Linked DNA regions of Megalodesulfovibrio gigas DSM 1382 = ATCC 19364. The protein of the gene in region 1 binds, or shares a complex with, the protein of each later gene. Links are inferred from orthologs where the notes say so. Each region holds a gene or a part of one and is shown in the gene's direction. Other genes may lie near its edges. The genes, in order: uvrA and mfd.

Region 1 (6,813 bases):
TGCGGCGGCTCTTGGAACTGTTGGTGCCGCTGGCATACAGGAAGCGCAACTGATGGGTCAGGTCTTCCATCAACGAAATGTCCTTGAGCAAAAGCGCCACGCCCCACTTGCCAGCGGGATTGTTGTGGGTCAGCCCGGCACTGTTGGCCAGCAGATCGTCCGTGGTCAGCAGGCTGCCGCCGTCCCAGGCAAAGGTGGTGGGATTCCAGTCCGCGGCTATCATGGGAAGCTGCTCGGACCCATTGCGCCAGGAGGCGTCCTCGCCGGAGGCATACCAGCCCAACAGACCGATGGTCACGCATTCCAGGGCATAATCCAGTTCCGCAGCCAGGTAGTAGCCCCGGCGATCGGCCACGCTGCCTCTGGCGTCCATGGATCCGTACAATCCTTCCAGCATCAGAGTGAAGGGATTGAACATATCCAGCGTAATGGCGCCGCCTCCCCACCAGGCCAGGGTGCGCTGATCCAGGGCTGCCGGGGTGAAGGGAACCAAACCGGAGTACACCGCCGGCGCGAGCATGGACGGTGTGTTCACAGCACTGGAGCTGCCCAGAAAATCCCGGCCCATGGCGGCGAGCACCACGTACGGGTGCACCTTCCAGCCGTCTCCCTGTAAGGGAGCCAGAAAGGCGAACATATCGAATTCGTCCCAGGGGTTAGGGTCGCCAGTCTTGGCCAGGTCGTATAGCCTTGCCCAGACCGCGCCCACGGTGAGCATGTCCGAGACGGTGTATTGCGCCAATATGCCGGCCACGTCGTCATCAAACAAAGGCGAACCGGCGATGGGTCCGGGGCCGGCCATCCCCAGAATGCCCATGGAAAGCAGCAGTTCCGTATCCGGGATGGTGACCTGGATGAACGCGCGCTTGGTCTCCAGGTTCACGCCGTCCGCGCCCAGGGCCCCGCCAGCACCGCGGCCGTCGGCCTTGGCGTCGCCCCATCGGGTGTCGCCAATCTCAAGCAGCACGATGCCTTTGAGGTTTTCGCTGGCCACGAAGTCCACTTGCAGACGCGTGCGTTGCTTGGCGGAGAAGTGATCTTCATCGGACCAGTCCCGGGAGCCCAGGCTACCCAGATCGATATACGACCAGTTGAACAGGAAATTCCCTTTGACCTTGACGTCCACGGCATGGGCCGAGGTCGAGATGGCCAACCCGCACAGGATTGCCAACGCAACCGCGCAAATACGCTCCATGAATCCCCCCCACCTTGATGGTTGCAAGATGTTTCCCCCTTCCCTTCCTGATACCACTACGGAAGTGTTTGACTTTTGGGTGGATATCCCAAACCGATTCGCTAGGCAATCCAGTGCGCAGGCCAGCAGACTTGGAGAACATCGCTCCAGCACAGAAAAAAGCCCTCACGCAGCGAGCGTAAGGGCTTGGTCTTGTGGTGCCGGGGGCGAGAATCGAACTCGCATACCCTTGCGGGTGCCGGATTTTGAGTCCGGTGCGTCTACCAGTTTCACCACCCCGGCGGAAATTTGGCCTACTACCCCATCAGCCCCGGTGCGTCAAGACGGGAGTTCTGCAGCGCAGATTTTTTCTTTCCTTTGCGGGCCATTTTCAGTATTGGCAAAGCGCTGACTGCCCTTCTCCACCCTTCTGCCCGCACCACCACCATGCATCTTCCTCTCGGAACCATGTTCAATGTGGCCACCATCCTGGCGGGTGGCGGCCTGGGACTGCTGCTGCACGGCAGACTGCAGGACCGCTACCGCATCATCGTCTTCCAGGGGCTGGGGCTGTGCACCTTGGCCCTGGGCGTGAAGATGAGCCTTGCCATGCAAAACCCCTTGCACATCATCTTCGCCGTGCTGTTGGGGGCCATTCTGGGAGAATGGCTCCGGCTGGAGCAACGCTTTGAGGGCGCGGCCGTTCGCCTCAAAAAAACAGTGAAATCAAAGACGTCCACCTTTGTGGATGGCATGGTCACGGCCAGCGTCATTTACTGCGTGGGGCCCATGGCCATCCTGGGCAGCTTTGACGAAGGCCTGCGCGGCGATCACAGCATCCTCTTCGCCAAGGCTGTGCTGGACGGCTTCGCCTCCGTGGCCCTGGCCTCCACATACGGCGTGGGCGTGCTCTTCTCCAGTGTGGCGGTGGGCGTGTATCAATTGGGCCTCACCGTATTCGCCACCACCCTGCAAGGCGTGTTCGACGAGCCCTCCATGGCCGCCCTCACGGCCACGGGCGGGGTGCTCATCCTGGGGATTTCCATCAAACTCCTGGACATCAAACACATCGCCTTGACGAATCTGCTGCCGGCATTACCCATGGTTGTCCTGCTGGCGCGGCTGTTTCCCTGACCTGCGACGGCAGTTTCCTTTGGGGGGCTGATCTGTTAATCAAGTCCGCAGCGAGTCAGTCTGACGGCAGGAGCATCACGGTGAGCATGGCGAGCGGGCGCGGTCAGCGCGTCATCCGGATAGAAGGGGCGCGGCAGCACAACCTGAAGAACCTCACGCTGGACATCCCGCGCGACGAGCTGGTGGTCATCTGCGGCCCCTCGGGCTCGGGCAAGTCCACCCTGGCCTTTGACATCGTCTACGCCGAAGGCCAGCGCCGCTATGTGGAGAGCCTCTCGGCCTATGCCCGGCAGTTCCTGCCCCAGATGGACAAGCCCGACGTGGACAAGATCGAGGGCCTCTCCCCGGCCATCTCCCTGGAGCAGCAGAGCGCCAGCCGCAACCCGCGCTCCACCGTGGCCACCACCACGGAAATGTACGACTTTCTCCGGGTGTTCTATGCCCGCTTAGGCGTGCCCCACTGCCCCAAATGCGGCCGGCCCATCCAGGCCCAGAGCACGGATCAGATCGTGGATGAGTTCCTGGCCCTGCCCGAGGGCACACGGTTCATGATCCTGGCTCCCCTCGTCGAACACCAGAAGGGCACCCAGCAGGACAAGCTCAAGAAGCTCAAGTCCCAGGGCTTTGCCCGCGTGCGGCTGGACGGAAAGATCCTGTCGTTGGACGAGATCCCGGCCGTGGAAAAGAACAAGAAGCACAGCCTGGATCTGGTGGTGGACCGGCTGGTGAGCCGGCCGGACAACAACGCCGAGCTGCGCGGCCGGCTGGCGGATTCCGTGGAACTGGCCCTGGACATGGGCAAGGGCCGGGTGATTCTGCACCTGCCCGATGCCGAAGGCAGCGTGGCGGACCGCGTCCTGGCCACGGATTCGGCCTGCCCGGACTGCCGCATCGCCATCCCGGCCCCCTCCCCCCAGCTTTTTTCCTTCAACTCCCCCCAGGGCGCCTGTCCCACCTGCTCGGGCATCGGCAGCGTGGAATATTTCGAACCGCGGCTTCTGGCTCCCAACCGGGGCCTGTCCCTGGCTGGGGGCGGCCTCCTGCCCTGGAAGAGCCCGCGGGTGTTCGCCAGGTACGAAGACGCCCTGGCCCGGCTGGGCAAGGCCCACGGCTTCACCCTCACCACGCCCTTTGACCAATACAACGAGGAAGCCTGGAGCGCGCTCTTCAACGGCGACGAAGCCCAGGACTGGCAGGGCGTGGTCAGTATCCTGGAAGGCGGCATGGATTTCGGCAGCATCTGGCGGGACGAGCTCTCCCGCTTCCGGCAGTCCATGCCCTGCCCCAGCTGCCAGGGGGCGCGCCTCAAGCCCGAGGCCCTGGCCGTGCGGGTGGATGACCTGAACATCTTCCAGTTCTGTTCCCTGTCCATTGTCCGGGCCCTGGAATGGCTGGAAGGACGGGTGTTCCCCGGGCATACGGCGCGCATCGCCGAGCCCTTGATGAAGGAACTGACGCACCGCCTGGGCTTTCTGGCCAATGTGGGCCTGGAGTACATCGCCCTGGCGCGCAACATGTCCACCCTGTCCGGCGGGGAGGCCCAGCGCATCCGCCTGGCCGGGCAGCTCGGATCCGGTCTGGTGGGCGTGACGTACGTGCTGGACGAGCCTTCCATCGGCCTGCATCCGCGGGACAACGTCCGCCTGCTGAACACCCTGCGCAGCCTGCAGACCCGTGGCAACACCGTGCTGGTGGTGGAACACGACGAAGCCACCATCCTGGCGGCGGATCACGTGATCGAACTCGGGCCGGGCTCAGGCATGCAGGGCGGGGAGATTGTCCACGCCGGCCCCGTGCATGGGAACGGCGGCCTGATGCAGAGCCAATCCTCCCTCACGGCCAAGTACCTGCGCGGCGATCTGCAGATTCCCCGGCCCAGCGCCCGCCGTCCGGCCAACGGCAGTCTGGTGGTCAGAAACGCCCGCACCAACAACCTGCAGGGCGTGGACTGCCGCATTCCCCTGGCCAGCCTGGTCTGCGTCACCGGGGTATCCGGTTCCGGCAAAAGCTCGCTGGTGGTGGACTCGCTGTACAAGCATCTGGCGCTTTCGCAGGGGCTCAAGGTGGAACAGCCCGGACTCATCGACGGGCTGGAAGGCGCAGAGGCCGTGGAGCGCATCGTGGCCATCGACCAGACCCCCATCGGCCGCACGCCGCGGTCCAATCCGGCCACCTACACCAAAATCTTCGACGAGATTCGCACCATCTTTGCCCAGACGCCGGACGCCAAAAAGCGCGGCTATCAGCCGGGCCGCTTCAGCTTCAACGTGCGCGGCGGCCGCTGCGAAAAATGCCAGGGCGATGGCACCATCACCGTGGAGATGCACTTTCTGCCCGATGTGTACGTCACCTGCGAAGTGTGCAAGGGCCGGCGCTACAACCGCGAAACCCTGGACGTGCACTACAAGGGCAAAAACATCGCCGACGTGCTGGACATGAGCGTGCGCGAAGCGCGCCTCTTTTTCCAGAATTATCCCGCCCTGAAACGCCGCCTGGCCGTGCTGGAGGAAGTGGGCCTGGAATACATGCGCCTGGGCCAGCCGGCCACCACCCTGTCTGGCGGGGAGGCCCAGCGCATCAAGATCAGCCGTGAGCTGGGCAAACGAAGTCTGCCAAAGACCTTATACATCCTTGACGAACCCACCACGGGCCTGCACATGCATGAGGTGGGCAAGCTCATCAAGGTGCTGCACAGTCTGGTGGACAAGGGGGCCAGCGTGGTGGTCATCGAACACAACATCGACGTCATCCTGGCGGCGGATTGGGTGCTGGATCTCGGCCCCGGCGGCGGCGAATCCGGGGGGCGCATCGTCAGCCAGGGCACGCCGGAACAGATCATCGCCGATCCGAATTCCGTCACCGGCGCGTTTCTCACCCATACCGTGCCGGCAGACCGGGAACTCCCGCCCGCAGGCTGAGGTCAGGCCCGACATGGACCACCAGGACCACCAGGACAACCAGGACAACCAGGACCACGCCGACCAGACGCCCCAGGCCCTGCGCGCCCGGCTGGCCTTCCTGGAAGCGCAGAATCGTTTTCTGCTGGAGGAAAAGCATCAGGCCCTGGATGCCCTGAGCCTGGCCGCCTCCCTGGTGAACTTCACCGGCTCCGGCGGGGCCGAAGAGGACAGGCTGGCCATCCAGCAGGAGGTGGCCTCCCGCGCCTGCCTGCTCATCCCGTGCAAGGCCGTGGGCCTCTGGATGGTGGACCCGGCCACGCAAGACTTCCAACGCGCCCTGACGCAGCCGCTGGACTGGGCGTACCGGCTGGAAGCGGAAGTGGACCGGCTCATTGAAGACGGCGTTTTCGCCTGGGCCCTTTCCCGCAACACGCCGGAGATCCTGCATGGCGCCGACCCCGCCGAGGTCGTGCTGCTGCACTCCCTGCGCACCCCCACGTCCTTCCAGGGCATGTTCGTGGCCGTGCTGACCGTGGAACGCGCCCAGCTGCAGGATTCCGCCCTGGCCATCCTCTCCATCCTGCTGCACGCCGGGGCGCACATGCTGGAAGGCGACCAGCTCGCCCGCCGCCTGGCCCTGGCCAATCAGGACCTGACGGCCAATCTGCAGCAGTTGGAAGCCTCCCGCGCCGCCCTGGCCCTGCGCAAGGTGGATCTGGAGCGCATGGTGGCGGAACGCACCCGGGATCTGCTCCAGGCCAATGCCCTGCTGGAGGAAGAGATTCGCCAGCGCATCGCCATCGAGGACGAGTTGCGCCTTGCCAACCGACGACTGGCCGAAGCCTTTGACGCCAGCAGCGACGGCCTCTGGGAACACTATCTGGAAACCGGCCGCGAGTACCATTCCCCGCGCTGGGCGGCCATGCTGGGCTACACCCAGCCGGAAATCGAACAATCCGTGGACGGCTGGGCGGCGCTCCTGCATCCCGAGGACGTGGACAAGGGCCGGCGCTACATGCAGCAGTATCGGCAAGGAGAAATCACCAGCCACCAGGAAGAACTGCGCATGCGCGCCCGGGACGGCTCCTGGCGCTGGCTCCTGTCCCGCGGCAAGGTGGTGGAATGGCGGGACGGCCGGCCCCTGCGCGTGGTGGGCACGCATCAGGACATCACCGCCCGCAAGCACATGGAAGACGAGCTCACCCGCGCCCGGGACGCCGCCGACGCCGCCAGCCGGGCCAAAAGCGAATTCCTGGCCACCATGACCCACGAGATCCGCACCCCCCTGAACGCCATCATCGGTCTGGCCGAGCTGCTGCGCCTGGGCGAGTGCACCGGCGAACAGGCGGACTACGTGGAGACCATCGAGCGCCAGGCCCGGTCCCTGCTGGCCATCCTCAACGATATTCTGGATCTCGCCCGCATGGATGCCCGCCAGCTGCAGCCGGCCTGCGACCCCTTCAACCTGCAGCAGGTGGTGGCCTCGGCCGTGGAACCCTTCCGGCCCGAGGCCAAGACCAAGGGCCTGCACCTCGCCTGCACCATTCCCGAAGACCTGCCGGCTCTTCTGGTGGGGGACGGCCCGCGCCTGCGCCATGTGCTGTT
Region 2 (7,541 bases), 480 kb from region 1 along the record:
CGCGGCCTTGCATGGCCGGCCCGAGCTGGGCCTTGAACGCCTGGAAGGAGGCATCGTCGGCAGACTGGTCCACCGGCGGCACGGGGATGCGCTGGGGCTGTGCCTGGGCGGCAGTTGCTGTGCAACAGAGAACACACCAGGCGGCCAGCAGCAGCCGGCACACACGGCGCATGGACAGGGACAGGAACAGGGGGGGAAACGATGCAGACATGCCGATCTCCTGAAAACAGGCCGTCGCCACATACGCCGCAAACACGCGACGGCGGGCGGCACGGCGCGCGCAGTCTCATGGCCTCATGGTCTCATGGCGCGATGTACTCTCAGGAATGACGGCTGGCAAGGGGCGGCAACGGGAGGCGGAAAGGAATGGCAGGAAACGGCGGACAAAACAGATTCACCCCAGGTGTGCGCGGTGTCCGATGTGGGGACGTCGTCTGAGGAAGAATGCCTGCAGACGCATGGCGCTCCGGGGTGAATCCCGTGGGAATCCTTGAGGATTCCCTGGCATGCATCAACTGGCGTGAGGCGAGGGGCCCATGGCCTGGTTGCGCATGCGGGGCTCGCAGCAGCCCGATATGGGGTTGAAAGTTAACGGGAAGTATCCTCCGTTGCAGTGAAGGCGTTCTCCTGGAAATCTCTGCGGATCGCCCGGGAGAGTTCGCCGGGGGGCGGCGGGACCGTCCCACCGTTGAGCACACGCTAGCGCGTTGCCGCGAGGTTGTAAAGCGGGTCAACCATGAAAAATACTTCATGAAATCAACAGAGGGGGCTTGATTGACGCAACAGGGCGCAGCCGCGGATGTTTTTTGCGAAGGTTGTGTGACAAAATCTTCGCATGCACAGCGGCTGGCGTCAGAGTCGGGGGCGCAGGGTGTCGGGCAGGGCGGGCAGGGGCAGCGCCGGCGGGACAGCCTGCACGAACTCCAGCACGGCCGCCGCCTGGATCCGGCAGGCCGCCACGTCCAGCCCCTGGCACTGGGGGGCAAACGGGCGCAGGTATGCCGGGCCCTTGTGCAGCAAAGAGACGGCACCGGCCCGGTTGTTGCGGTCCACATGATACAGCCCCCCCGCCACCTGGATGAGGCCCTTGAAAAAATCCCGCGTCGGGTTGCGATCAGCCAGCCAGAGGGGTTCCAGCAGGTAATGGCAATCCCAGTAGGCCCGGGCGTTGAAGGCCGCCACGGCCTGCAGCAGCACGGGATCGGGGGGACGCCGGCAAAAAGGCGTCAGGCTGTGGGAGGCTGCGGGGCGCACAGGCTGCGCTGGCAGGAACGCAATTGCAGCTCCTGCAGGATGATGCGCTCGTATTCGAGGGATTCCTCGACCTCAACGGTATATTCCTCGTCCAAAAAACGCTCCAGATATTGGGTTTCTTCCCAGAAATCCAGGAGTTCATCGTCGCCGAGCGTTTTGAGCTGATCGGCCAGGGGATATTCCCCGGCCAGCAGAAAGAATCGCGCCATGAAAAGCCTCGCGGAAGGATCGTCCGGGACCGGTGGCCCGGGCTGGCTTCTTCTGTACGCCATGCCGGGGTGGAAGACAACCGCCCTGCAGCCGTGCCGGTTGCCTTTCGAAAAGGATGCCCGTATAACGTGTTGCACCGGAAGCTTGACTCGTGAGGGCGGCAGATTCGGCCAGGCAGACTTGGCATGACCGCTTCCCGGCGGCTGGGACGCGGGCAACACGATTTTCATCGAAGGGGCAATGCATGGAAGAGCTACACAAGCGCCAGGACGCCGAGCTGCTCCAGCTCGTCACGTTCAGCATCGGGGACGAAGAATTCGGCGTGGATATCCTTAAGGTGCAGGAAATCATCCGCACCATGGAAATCACCAAGGTGCCGCGCGCGCCCGAGTTTGTGGAAGGCGTGATCAACCTGCGCGGCAAGGTGATTCCCATCCTGGACCTGCGCCGGCGTTTTGGCCTGGCCTCCCGCGAGCACGACAAGCACACCCGCATCATTGTTATTGAAATCAATAATATGATTGTCGGGTTCGTGGTGGATTCCGTCTCCGAGGTGTTGCGCATTCCGGCCAGCACCGTGGAACCGCCGCCGCCGGTGGTGGCCGGGCTGGAGTCCGAATATATCAGTGGCGTGGGCAAGCTGGAAGATCGCCTGCTCATCCTGCTGGATTTGGACCGCCTGCTCTCCCGCGAGGAAAAGTCTGCCCTGAACCGAATTTAGGCCTGCGCGGGATTGACTGTCCCCATTCTGGGCGCATTCCTGGCGTCTGCGTTCCATTGACCGGGACGGCCTGCTGCGGTAGGCCGTCCCGGAATACAACCGTGCATCGCGCCTCCGGACGGCATGTGGTTCTCGCCGTCGCGGAGGTCTTTTGCGTCCCTTTTTCCTGAAGTGCAGCCATGACATCGCCGTACGATATCCCCGCCACTGCCATTGACCGCCTGGTGCGCGCGCTTTCCGGCAAGGGGCGCACCGAGGCCGCCTTGTACAAGACTGGGCCGGGCACCCGGGCCCTGCTGGCTCATGAACTGCTGCTGGCTGGCGCCCGGCCGGTGCTGGTGGTGCGCGGTGCGGCCGAGCTGCACGAGATGCTGGGGGTGCTGCAGCTCTTCCAGAGCCAGGAGGAGTTCCAGCGCCAGAAGGCCCGCTGGGTGGTGCTGCCGCCGTTTCTGCTGGGCGGCGGTCGGGAGCAGGCCGCCCAACGCACCCTGCGCAAGGACGCCTGGGCCCGGCGCATTGCCGCCTTGTGGGCCCTGCAGACCCACGAGGGCCGAGTGGGGGTGATCTGTACGGTGGACAACTTCCTGCCCTGGTGGCCGCCGCGCAATTTTCTGGACACCAATCATCTGGTCATCAAATCCGGGGAAGAATTGCCCTCGGATCTGATCATCGAGCAGGCCATTACCTGGGGCTACGAGCGGTCCACGCTGGTCTCGCGGCCAGGGGAGCTTTCCCGCCGCGGCGACATCCTGGACATCTTCACCCCCGGGCACGAGCATGCCCTGCGCCTGGAGTTTTTCGGGGACACGGTGGAGGAGATGCGGCTGTTCGATCCCGTCACCCAACGGTCGCATGCCATGCTCAAGGAGGCGGTGCTGCTGCCCGTGCGGCCGCTGGCGGTGACGGCCCAGGCCCGGCAGGAGGCGCTGGCGCGCTTCAAGGCGCTGCGCACGACCAAACGCATTGATCCGGAAGAGGAAAAGGCCCTGCGCCTGGCATTGGAAGAGGGTGGCGCCGGCCTTACCCCCGGGGTGTTCTACGAAACGCCGGCCGTGTTCGAGGACTGGCTCCCCGGGGACCGCACCTGCCTGCAGGCCTCGCCGGAGCTGTTTGCCGCCGTGCTGGAAGAGCAGGCCTGGGCCTGGGAAAAACGCGCCGAAGAGGGCGCCATGTCCGTGCTGCTGGCCAGACGCCGCGCCCTGCACCTGCGCTCCACGGAACAGGCCCTCAAAGGGCTGCAGGCCGGACGCACCCTGCTGTTTCAGTCCCTGGTCATGGGGCTGGAGCGAGAGGGGGACGAAGCGCCCGAGCACAGCATCGACAGCTTTGAGCAGCTCATGCGGCTGGACCGCGAGGAACAGCCCCAGGATGAAGACACCCAGCGGCTGGAGGAGCAACGCCTGCGGGACAGGCCCTGGCAGGCCTTGGTGGAGCGGCTCAAAATCTGGAGCCGCAGCCGGCGGCAGACCCTGCTGTGTTTCTCCTCGGAGCAGGGGCGCAAGAAATTTCTGGCCCTGGCCGCGCAGGACGGCATCATCCCGGCAACGTCGTATGCCACCACGGCCCAGGGGCTCTTTGCCCTGCTGTCGCCCTTTGCCAAGGGGGCGGATCTGCAGTGGAACGGCATGCGCATCCTGGGGGAGGACGTGTTGCAGCCGCGCGGCGCCGTGCGGCCTGCCGTCTCCCGCAAGGAATTCATCGGCCTCAGGCAGTACGAGGAGCTGACCCCCGGCGACCTGCTGGTGCATCGCGACTACGGCCTGGGTCGCTTCCAGGGGCTGGTGCGGCTGGATCTGGGCGGCGTGGGCAACGATTTTCTGCTCATGCATTACGCCGGAGACGACAAGCTCTATCTCCCCGTGGACCGGCTGGGGCTGGTGCAGCGCTTTAAGGGGCCGGAAGAGATCGAACCTGCTCTGGACAAGCTGGGCGGCATCGGCTGGGCCCGCACCCGGGAGAAGGCCCGCAAGGCCGTGGAGCAGATCGCCGGGGAGCTGGTGGAGATGTATGCCTGGCGCAAGGTGGCCAAGGGCTTTACCTACGGCCCGGAAAACGAGCTGTTCCGCGAGTTCGAGGCGTCCTTCGGCTTCGAGGAGACGCCGGACCAGGCCCAGGCCATCCAGGACGTGCTGGACGACATGGCCCGCCCCGAGCCCATGGATCGCCTGGTCTGCGGGGACGTGGGCTTCGGCAAGACCGAGGTGGCCATGCGCGCCGCCGTGCGCGCGGCCCTGGAGAGCCGGCAGACGGCCATCCTGTGTCCCACCACGGTGCTGGCCGAGCAGCACTTTCAGAATTTCAAGGCCCGGCTCAAGGATCTGCCCATCACCGTGGCCATGCTCTCGCGCTTTGTCACGGCCCGGCAGCAGCGGGCCATCCTGGAGCAGGTCAAACGCGGGCAGGTGGATATCCTCATCGGCACGCACCGGCTGCTGTCCCGGGACATTCAGATTCCGAATCTCTCCCTGCTGGTGCTGGACGAAGAGCAGCGCTTTGGCGTCAAGCACAAGGAGCGGCTCAAGGAATTCAAGAAGAACGTGGACGCCCTCACCCTCACGGCCACGCCCATTCCGCGCACGCTGCAACTGTCCCTCTCGGGCATCCGGAGCCTCTCGATTATCGAAACCCCGCCCCGGGAGCGCAAAGCCGTGGAAAGCGCCCTCATCGAGCGCGAGCCCAAGCTGCTCAAGCGTATTCTGGAACAGGAACTCGCCCGCGAGGGGCAGGTGTTCTGGGTGTACAACCGGGTCCAGGGCCTGGAGCAGGTGGTGGATTTCGTCAAACAGCTGGTGCCTGGGGCGCGGGTGGCCATGGCCCACGGGCAGATGGCCGAAAAGCAGCTCGAAGAGACCATGCACGCCTTCTGGCACGGCGAGCTGGACATCCTGGTGTGCACCTCCATCGTGGAATCCGGGCTGGACTTTCCCCGCGCCAACACTATGGTGGTGGATCAGGCCCAGCTCTTCGGCCTGGGGCAGCTGTATCAGTTGCGGGGCCGGGTGGGGCGATCCGACCGGCAGGCGTATACGTACTTCGTCACACCATCCATTGACCAACTGGCGGAAAAGACCCGCAAACGGCTGCAGATCATCATGGACATGGACTACCTCGGCGCGGGGTTCCAGGTGGCCATGGAGGACTTGCGGCTGCGCGGTGCGGGCAACATCCTTGGGGAGAGCCAGTCCGGGCACATTGCCAAGGTGGGGCTGGATCTGTTCCTGGAAATGCTGGAGATGGAAGTCTCCCGTCTCAGAGGCACGGCGCGGGAAGAAGTGGTGGAGCCGGAACTGCAGATCGGCTTTGCGGCGCACATTCCAGAGCATTACATGCCGGACTCCCGCGAGCGGCTTAAATATTACAAAGGGTTCACTTCCATTCATTCCCCCGAGGTGCGACAGGAACTGCAAGCCGAGGTGCGCGACCGGTTCGGCCCCCTGCCCGAGGAGCTCAGCAATTTTCTGGCCGTGCTGGACTTCAAGCGCCAACTGGCGCAGCTGGGCGTGCACAAGGCCGATCTGTTCCCCGGCAAGGTCAAACTTTCCTGGGGTGAAAGCTCCAGGGCCTTGGACCCGGCACGGCTTGTGGCCTGGGTTGCCGGGCAGGCAGGCCGGGCGCGGCTCATGCCGCCCTCCACACTGGAGTTGCGCCTTGATGAAAACGTGGATATGGTCCAGCGTCTGCAACAGGTTGGCGACGCCATCTTCTCCCTCAAGGCCTGAATTCGGATGCAGCTTTTGTTTCGTACCATCGCACCCCTTCGCGTTGCCGCGTCTTTTTTGAGGCAACGCCCCCCCCGATTCGTCCTGCCGGCGATGCTTGCCGGCATCTTGTGCCTTGCCGCCTGCAGCATGGAGCCCGTGCAGGAAGGCGTGGTGGCCACCGTCAATGGCGACCCCGTCACCCTCAAGGAACTGGAATCCGCCTACGATCTTATCCAGCTCGGCTGGGGCGGCCAGCCGGCAGTCACCATCGGCGTCCTGCGGGATCAATATGGCATGGTGCTTTCGCAGTTGCTGGTGCAGACCTTCATCAGCCAGGAGCTGGCCCGGCGCGATCTGAGCGTGACCCAGGACGAATTGAACAAGGCCGAGGCCATGGTCCGCATGGATTACCCCCCCGGCGAGTTCGAACGCATGCTGCTGGAAGAATATATCGACCTTGCCGTGTGGCGCCGGCTGCTCAAGGGCAACCTGGCCACGGAAAAATTCATCCGCAAAGTGCTGCGGCCCCAGGTGCAGCTAGACCCGGCCGAGGTGGTGGCCTATTACAAGGCCAACCAGGACAAGTTCGTGCAGGCGGCCCAGGTGCGCGTGGTGCACGTGACTGGCCCCGGGCGCACCATGGTGCGCGATGCCGCCCTGGCGTATGTGGCCAATCCGCAGCCGGCGGCAGTGCAGACGGCGTTCCCCAAGGTCTTTTTGCAGGAAATGACCATGCAGGAGAATCGGCTGCCCAAGATCTGGGTGGAGGATCTCGCGGCCGCGGTCCTGCTCACGCCCACGGTGGTGCGGGCCAATCAGGCAGGCTTCGAAAGCCTCATCCTCCTGGAGCGCATCCCCGCCCAAAAGCTGGATGCCGGCCTGGGCTCCCCCATTGCGGAAAAGATTCTGCTGGAAGCCCGGCTGGAGGAGGCCTTTCAGGACTGGCTGGCCACCTCCCTGAGCCAGGCCAGCATCCAGGTGAGCGCCCACCTGCTGGCCAAGGCCCGCGAGAAGGAGCGCCTGGAAGAACAGGCCCGCGCCCAGCAGGAGCACGAGGCCGACGACAATGCCTCCCTGAGCCCGGAAGTAATCCAGGAACAGGGGCTGCCCATGGGCGAAGAGGAATGGGAGCTGGACGAAAACGCCTCCCTGGACTTTGAAGGGCCGGAAGTGGAGCTGGAGGCCTCGCCCTCGGACCAACCCTCCGGTGACGACACCACGCCTGGCAACGCCGAGAACAATGGCGCTGCCCGAAATAATTGACCGCAGCTGCTTGCAGGCGCCACCCGCGCCGCAAGAGGGCCGCATGATCGAGGAAAAGGAGCCGCTCGTGGCATACCGCATCGCGCAATGGATGGTTCTCATACTCATGCTGGCCAACTCCGCCGCCGCGCAGCAGGTGGTGGACAGGATCGTGGCTGTGGTCAACGGAGAAATGATCACCCTGGGCGAAATCAATGCCGGCGTGGCCCAGCTGCAGGACAAGCTTCCCGTGCAGCCCACGCCCCAGGCCCAGGAGGCCATGTTGCAGCAGGTGCGCGAATCCCTGCTGCAGGCGCGCATCAACGATATCCTCATCCGGCATGAAGTCGAGCGGCTCAAGCTCAATGTGGACCCGGCGGACATCGAAAGCCGCATCCGCGCCTTTCGCGAAG

What was found.
Region 2: the proteins of uvrA (region 1) and mfd are in contact, whole or in part, in a crystal structure (PDB 4DFC), measured with the Escherichia coli proteins. The link is inferred for Megalodesulfovibrio gigas DSM 1382 = ATCC 19364 from one-to-one orthologs.

The regions. Positions count from the first base shown.
Region 1 is NC_022444.1:2,266,510-2,273,322, reverse strand. The notes cover bases 2,046-5,426. They hold uvrA (excinuclease ABC subunit UvrA), read left to right. Parts: upstream 2,046-2,394; coding sequence 2,395-5,226; downstream 5,227-5,426. Other genes in these bases: DGI_RS09945 (hybrid sensor histidine kinase/response regulator), read left to right, coding at 5,240-5,426; DGI_RS09955 (DUF554 domain-containing protein), read left to right, coding at 2,046-2,308. In the rest of the region: DGI_RS09965 (outer membrane homotrimeric porin), read right to left, coding at 1-1,195; more of DGI_RS09955, read left to right, coding at 1,622-2,045; more of DGI_RS09945, read left to right, coding at 5,427-6,813. UniProt on the Escherichia coli protein: The UvrABC repair system catalyzes the recognition and processing of DNA lesions. UvrA is an ATPase and a DNA-binding protein. A damage recognition complex composed of 2 UvrA and 2 UvrB subunits scans DNA for abnormalities.
Region 2 is NC_022444.1:1,785,474-1,793,014, forward strand. What follows is about bases 1,996-6,104. They hold mfd (transcription-repair coupling factor), read left to right. Parts: upstream 1,996-2,364; coding sequence 2,365-5,904; downstream 5,905-6,104. Other genes in these bases: DGI_RS07785 (chemotaxis protein CheW), read left to right, coding at 1,996-2,185; DGI_RS07795 (hypothetical protein), read left to right, coding at 6,034-6,104. In the rest of the region: DGI_RS07770 (hypothetical protein), read right to left, coding at 1-211; DGI_RS07775 (DUF309 domain-containing protein), read right to left, coding at 853-1,254; DGI_RS07780 (hypothetical protein), read right to left, coding at 1,227-1,463; more of DGI_RS07785, read left to right, coding at 1,709-1,995; more of DGI_RS07795, read left to right, coding at 6,105-7,149; DGI_RS07800 (SurA N-terminal domain-containing protein), read left to right, coding at 7,217-7,541. UniProt on the Escherichia coli protein: Couples transcription and DNA repair by recognizing RNA polymerase (RNAP) stalled at DNA lesions. Mediates ATP-dependent release of RNAP and its truncated transcript from the DNA, and recruitment of nucleotide excision repair machinery to the damaged site.